One region of the Streptomyces sp. NPDC003635 genome, then DNA from elsewhere that is predicted to be linked to it. Evidence: riboswitches for the same ligand, from Rfam matches in the RefSeq annotation. Region 1 holds a riboswitch; the other holds the start of a gene.
What was found. A riboswitch is a leader RNA that binds a small molecule or an ion and turns the genes downstream of it on or off. The one in region 1 is predicted to bind glycine.

Region 1 (3,402 bases):
GGCTCGCGCCGAACGCCGCGTATCTGGTGCCGCGCTTCGGGTTCTACCGGTCGATCAGCGAGCAGGTCATGGGCCTGCTGGGCGCCCTGTCGCCGCTCGTGGAGCCACTCAGCCTCGATGAGGCCTTCGTGGATCTGGAGGCCGGGGGCGCGGCCTGGGACGCGGAGTCGGCGCGGCTGGCGGGGGTGAAGCTGCGCGCCGACATACGGGCGGTCACGGGGCTGACGGGGTCGGTGGGGCTCGCGGCGTCCAAGATGCTGGCGAAGATCGCGTCGGAGCAGGCCAAGCCGGACGGGCTGGTGCTGATCGAGCCGGGGACCGAGCGGGCGCTGTTGGGGCCGATGTCGGTGCGGACCCTGCCGGGGGTGGGGCCGGCCACGGGTGATCATCTGCGGCGGGCCGGGATCCATACGGTCGACGAGCTGGCCGAGGCGGGAGAGGACGAGCTCGTACGGCTCCTCGGGAAGGCGCATGGGCATGCGCTGTACGCGATGGCAATGGCTCGTGACGAGCGGCCCGTGGTGGCCGAGCGTGAGACGAAGTCGGTGTCCGTGGAGGACACGTACGACGTCGACATCCACGACCGGGTGCGGGTGGGGCTCGAGGTGCAGCGGCTGGCCGACCGGTGTGTGCGGCGGTTGCGGGGCGCCGGGCTGTCCGGGCGGACGATCGTGTTGAAGGTGCGGCGGTACGACTTCTCGACCCTGACGCGGTCCGAGACCTTGCGGGGGCCCACGGATGATCCTTCGGTGGTGCGGGAGGCGGCTGCCCGGTTGCTGGAGTCGGTGGACACGACGGGGGGTGTGCGGCTGCTGGGGGTGGGGGTGAGTGGGCTGGCCGACTTCACGCAGGAGGACTTGTTCGCGCAGGCCGCGGGTGAGCTGGCCGCGGAGACGGGTGCGGAGGACGGGGATGCGGCCGGTGAGGCCGCGGGCTCGGCGGGGGAGGTCGTCGGTGCCGCCGAGCGGCGGTGGGCCGCGGGGCATGACGTGCGGCACGCCGAGTTCGGGCATGGGTGGGTGCAGGGCAGTGGGCTGGGGCGGGTGACCGTGCGGTTCGAGACGCCGCAGTCCGAGCCGGGAAGGGTGCGGACCTTTCGGGTGGACGATCCGGCGCTCTCGGTCGCGGAGCCGTTGCCCTTGGTGCCGGTCAGACCCGATGTGCCGGTGGACGGGGTCGGGGCGTGAGCGGAGGCCGGGCACCTCAGCCCACAGGGGGAGGTTTACGTGTCGGCGTCTTCTGTGCCGGCCAAGTTGCCGAAGTCGTGGTCCGGGGAGGGAGGTGGGGTGATGTCCAGGCCGTAGTGGTGGTAGAGCTGCAGTTCCTGTTCGGGGGAGAGGTGGCGGCCCACGCCGAAGTCGGGGGCGTCCTTGATCAGGGCGCGTTCGAAGGGGACGTGCAGGGTGCCCTCGATCAGCTCGCTGGGTTCCAGGGGCACGAAGGCGTCCCTGCTGAACAGGCCGGTGCGTATGGCTGCCCACTCCGGTACGCCGGTCGCGTCGTCGAGATAGACCTCGTCGATCGTGCCGATCTTCGTGCCGTCTCGGTCGAACGCCTTGCGGCCGATCAGGTTGCGCGGATCGATGTCGGTCTGCACGGGCCCTCCACTTGGTCGCAACTCATCCGTAAGCACTACGAAAGAGCACATTGGGTGAAGCGGCCACTCGAACGCCCGGTCGTTGACCTCGCTGGTACCCTGGCAGCGGCTGCTGACCCCGTGCGGGAGAGTCCTCCAGACATCATCGGAGGCGCCGAAGGAGCAAATCCTCCCCGGAATCTCTCAGGCCCACGTACCGCACGGACGAGGTCACTCTGGAAAGCAGGGCGGGTGTCGACGGCTTCCGCTCTCACCGACGGTGAAAGCCGGGTGCCCTCGGGCCCCGGTGAAGCTCTCAGGTTGAGATGACAGAGGGGGAGGCCGTCCGGGTACCCGCGCCGTGGTACCCCTCGCAGGTCGCGTCAGACCAGGAGGCCTCCGCAATGACCGCCCACCGCATTCCGCTCGCAGAGCTCGAGCAGGGGATTCCCTTCGAGCAGCGTCATATCGGCCCTGACCATGAGGCTCGGGCCAAGATGCTGGCCCAGGTCGGGTACGGATCGCTCGACGAGCTCACCGCCGCCGCGGTGCCGGACGTGATCAAGAACGCCGACTCCCTCGATCTGCCGGGTGCGCGTACCGAGGCCGAGGTGCTGGCCGAGCTGCGGTCGCTGGCCGACCGTAACCAGGTCCTCGATTCCATGATCGGACTCGGTTACTACGGGACCTTCACCCCGCCGGTGATCCTGCGGAACGTGATGGAGAATCCCGCCTGGTACACCGCCTACACGCCGTACCAGCCCGAGATCTCCCAGGGGCGGCTCGAAGCGCTGCTGAACTTCCAGACCACGGTCGCCGACCTCACCGGGCTGCCCACCTCCGGCGCCTCCCTGCTCGACGAGGGGACCGCCGCGGCCGAGGCCATGGCCCTGTCCCGGCGCATGGGCAAGAACAAGAAGGGCCTCTTCCTGGTCGACGCGGACGTCCTGCCGCAGACCATCGCCGTGATCGAGACCCGCGCCGAGCCGACCGGTGTCGAGGTCGTCGTCGCCGACCTCAGCGAGGGCATCCCGGCCGAGATCTCCTCCCGCGAGATCAACGGCGTGCTCCTCCAGTACCCCGGCGCCTCCGGTGCCGTACGGGACATCAAGGCCGTCATCGACCAGGCCCATGAGCTCGGCGCGCTCGTCACCGTCGCCGCCGATCTGCTGGCGCTGACGCTGCTGACCTCTCCCGGTGAGCTGGGCGCGGACATCGCGGTGGGCACCACCCAGCGCTTCGGTGTTCCGATGGGCTTCGGCGGTCCGCACGCCGGCTACATGGCCGTACACGAGAAGTTCGCCCGCAGCCTGCCCGGGCGGCTGGTCGGAGTGTCCGTGGACGCGGACGGGAACAGGGCCTACCGGCTCGCGCTCCAGACGCGTGAGCAGCACATCCGGCGCGAGAAGGCGACCAGCAACATCTGCACCGCGCAGGTGCTGCTGGCCGTGATGGCCGGCATGTACGCCGTTTACCACGGCCCCGAAGGCCTGAGGAGCATCGCCCGGCGCGTGCACCGGTACGCCACGATCCTCGCCGCGGGGCTCACCGCGGGCGGTGTGGAGGTCGTGCACGGATCCTTCTTCGACACGGTCACCGCGCGGGTTCCCGGTCGGGCCGCCGAGGTCGTCGCCGCCGCCCGTGAGAACGGCGTCAACCTGCGCCTCGTCGATGCCGACCACGTCTCCGTCGCCTGCGACGAGACCACCGCGCGGGCCCAGCTGGGCGCCGTGTGGAGCGCGTTCGGCGTCGAGGGGGACATCGAGGCGCTGGACGCCGAGGTCGAGGACGCGCTGTCGCAGGAGGCGCTGCGCGGTGACGAGTAC
Region 2 (3,402 bases), on a different contig from region 1:
CGCCCGGGCGTGACCTGGCGCAGCATGTGCTCGACCTGACCGGCCGCGATGCCGCTGGCGCTCACCTGTACCGCCCCTTCATCTTCACTCTCGCCCGAGCCGTGACCCTAGCTTAAGGCCGCCCGCCCCTCCGGGACTTGCGGTGGTCGTGCGGCTGCGGCGGCGTGGGGGTCTGTCGCGCCCACGCGGCGGAGCCGCACATCGACCCGGCCCACCGCGCCCCTGGGTTCCCCCGCTAGCCCTGGGTGTAGAAGGGCCGCACCTTTTCACGCATCCAGATCGCCACGGGGTCCTGGGCCGCCATGTCCAGCAGGATGAGGTTCACCGGCCACTTCGTCGGCACCCTGCCCAGGGCCCTGCCCAAAGCATCCATCGGAAGCGTGCGGAGGTCGCCTTCCCAGTTGGAGAGTTCCACTCCCACGAACATCACGGGATCCGCCGTTTCGATGGCGGCCAGACAGCGGCGGGCCGTCGTCACGACTCCCGTGGCGGCGAACTCCGCCGAGGCCGCGGCCAGGAAGTCGACCGGGTCGTCCTGCCAGTCCGGCTCGTACAGCTTGACCCGGCCGCCGCTCGCGGGGCCGTCCAGCGGCGTGCGGCCGACCCGACACAGCTCGGCCACCGCGACCGGCGGGAGGGGTATCCCCACCACGCCGTCGGGGTTGACCGCGATCCCGACCTGCGGGGGCAGGCCGCGGGCGAACTCCACCGCGGGGGCGATGGTGAACGACATGTGCGCGCCGACGACCTGGCGGAACTGCTCCTCGGAGCTGAAGACGGGGACGTAGGCCTGGCCCTCGATCTCCAGCGTGGGCAGGTCCAGGGGGCCGCTGTGCGGGCCGCCGCCGGACGGCAGCGGGACCCACAGGAAGCTGCGCCCCAGGACCTCGATGATCCGGCCGCCCGCCGAGGGCACGCCGAGGGAGGCGGAGAGCACCTCCTCCAGCTCGTTGCCGGGCCATCCGCCGTGCGGATGGGGGTGTGCCTGCGCCGGAAAGTCCGCGGGGAGATCCGCCGGGAAGTCCATCTGTCTGACCGCCTGCCGTAACCACTGCTGTGGCTGAAAAGGCTAGCGCCTCCCGGCGGACCGGGAATCAGCCGGAATCAGCCCGTGAAGCCGATCCGGCGCAGCACTCCCGCCGCGGGCCGGTCGATCAGCACCGCCGACCCGCAGCCCTGGGGCAGTTCCCCCTTCTCCACCGCGCGCAGCAGCCGCCCGGCCGCCGTGCGGTGCCGCAGGAAGGCGTATCGGGACACGCCCCGGCCGCGCTCCCGCTGGCCCTCCAGGGCCTGGTCCGGGGTGACGTCCAGCACGAGCAGGTGCAGGGCGCCGCCCCGGCGCCGGGCCTCGCGGGCGAGCCAGCCGCGTACCCAGGCCTGCGTACCGCAGTCGTGCACGACGACGCCCTGGCCGGAACGGAGGGCTCGCCACAGACCGGCGTAGTGGGCCAGGCGGACGAGGGGGCGGTAGACGGCGTAGGGAAGGAAGCCGGGCATGCGGGCGTCCCAGCGGTCCCGGGTGTCCTGGGAGTCGATGCGGGTGCCCTTCACGGCCCGCTTCATCAGCGTGGACTTGCCGCTGCCGGGCAGGCCGGTGATCACGACGAGGTCCTGGGGCCCGAAGAGCAGCGCGTGCGGGCTGCGACCGCCGCGCTCGCGCAGATCGCGTACGACCGGGGCGCAGCCCTCGAGAACGGGGGCAGCGGGCTGCCGGGGCACCGCGATGCCCGTGGTGGTCGCGTACGCCGTGGTCCTGTTCAACGTGATCGTCCTCCCCTGGGTCAGGTAGAGCACCTGCCCGTTGAGCGTAAAGAGAAGGTAATGCCGTGCGCCTTCCGTTTCTGTACGCGTACCGCCACAGCCCGGTTACAGATGCGGCCCTGCCGGACCGGACCGATGCGTGCAATGATGTCCGCGCCAACTGCATACCGGCCGTTTGAATCCGCGCGGGAGAGTTCCCAGCCTTGAGCTGGGGCGCCGAAGGAGCAAGTCCCTCCCTTGAATCTCTCAGGCCCCGTTACCGCGCGGGCGAGGCACATCTGAAAAGCGGACCGCCCCTGTGGTGGTCCCACCCAAGGTGCAAGCCATGCCCACTGGGGGTCATGGCGAACCTCTCAGGTTCCGATGACAGATGGGGAGGAACGACCTCGCCCGTCATGCCTTGGGAGACATCCGTCCGATGAGCAGCACCGAACCCCGTCGTACCGCCCTCGATGCCCTGCATCGCTCGCTGGGCGCGACCATGACCGACTTCGCCGGCTGGGACATGCCGCTGCGCTACGGCTCCGAGCGGGACGAGCACAACGCCGTGCGCACCAAGGCCGGCCTCTTCGACCTCTCCCACATGGGCGAGATCACCGTGACCGGACCGCAGGCGGCCCGGCTGCTGAACTTCGCCCTGGTCGGGAACATCGCCTCCGTCGGCGTCGGCCGCGCCCGGTACACCATGATCTGCCGGGCCGACGGCGGCATCCTGGACGACCTGATCGTCTACCGGCTCGCGGAGACCGAGTACATGGTCGTCGCCAACGCCTCGAACGCCCAGGTCGTGCTGGACGCCCTGGTGGATCGTTCCGCCGGTTTCGACGCCGAGGTCCGTGACGACCGGGACGCGTACGCGCTGATCGCCGTCCAGGGCCCCGAGTCCCCGGGCATCCTGAAGTCGCTCACCGACGCCGACCTCGACGGCCTGAAGTACTACGCGGGCCTGCCCGGCACCGTCGCGGGCGTCCCGGCGCTGATCGCGCGCACCGGGTACACCGGCGAGGACGGCTTCGAGCTGTTCGTGAAGCCCTCGGACGCCGAGACGCTGTGGCAGGCGCTGACCGAGGCCGGCGCGCCCGTCGGTCTGGTCCCCTGCGGGCTGTCCTGCCGGGACACCCTGCGCCTGGAGGCGGGGATGCCCCTGTACGGGCACGAGCTGACGACCGGCCTCACCCCCTTCGACGCCGGGCTCGGCCGGGTGGTCAAGTTCGAGAAGGAGGGCGACTTCGTCGGGCGCGAGGCGCTCACCGAGGCCGCCGCCCGCGCGGAGGGCAACCCGCCGCGCGTCCTCGTCGGCCTGATCGCCGAGGGCCGCCGGGTCCCGCGCGCCGGGTACCCGGTCGTCGCCGCCGGCCAGGTCATCGGCGAGATCACCTCCGGCGCCCCCTCCCCCACGCTGGGCAAGCCGATCGCCATGGCCTACGTCGACGCCGCGCACTCGGCGCCCGGCACGGCCGGTGTCGGCGTGGACATCCGGGGCAGTCACGAGCCGTACGAGGTCGTGGCGCTGCCGTTCTACAAGCGTCAGAAGTAGTAGCCGTAGGTGATGCTGAGCACATCACCGCTGCTCACGCACGCCTCCAGCAGTCCCCCATTCATCAGCACTCCCCCGCGTACAGGAGAATTCAGGCCATGAGC

Region 2: another riboswitch for glycine. It lies ahead of gcvT (glycine cleavage system aminomethyltransferase GcvT); the one in region 1 lies ahead of gcvP (aminomethyl-transferring glycine dehydrogenase).

What each region holds. Positions count from the first base shown of each region.
Region 1 covers NZ_JBSFOK010000089.1:1,511-4,912, reverse strand. The annotation lists gene ACWDRW_RS39420 (DNA polymerase IV) at 1-1,187, shown strand, start outside; gene ACWDRW_RS39415 (PRC-barrel domain-containing protein) at 1,223-1,597, opposite strand; glycine riboswitch at 1,711-1,806, shown strand; gene gcvP (aminomethyl-transferring glycine dehydrogenase) at 1,981-3,402, shown strand, end outside.
Region 2 covers NZ_JBSFOK010000007.1:220,336-223,737, forward strand. The annotation lists gene ACWDRW_RS09885 (enhanced serine sensitivity protein SseB C-terminal domain-containing protein) at 1-65, opposite strand, end outside; gene ACWDRW_RS09890 (enhanced serine sensitivity protein SseB) at 236-1,027, opposite strand; gene ACWDRW_RS09895 (AAA family ATPase) at 1,105-1,761, opposite strand; glycine riboswitch at 1,938-2,033, shown strand; glycine riboswitch at 2,034-2,141, shown strand; gene gcvT (glycine cleavage system aminomethyltransferase GcvT) at 2,180-3,298, shown strand; gene gcvH (glycine cleavage system protein GcvH) at 3,397-3,402, shown strand, end outside.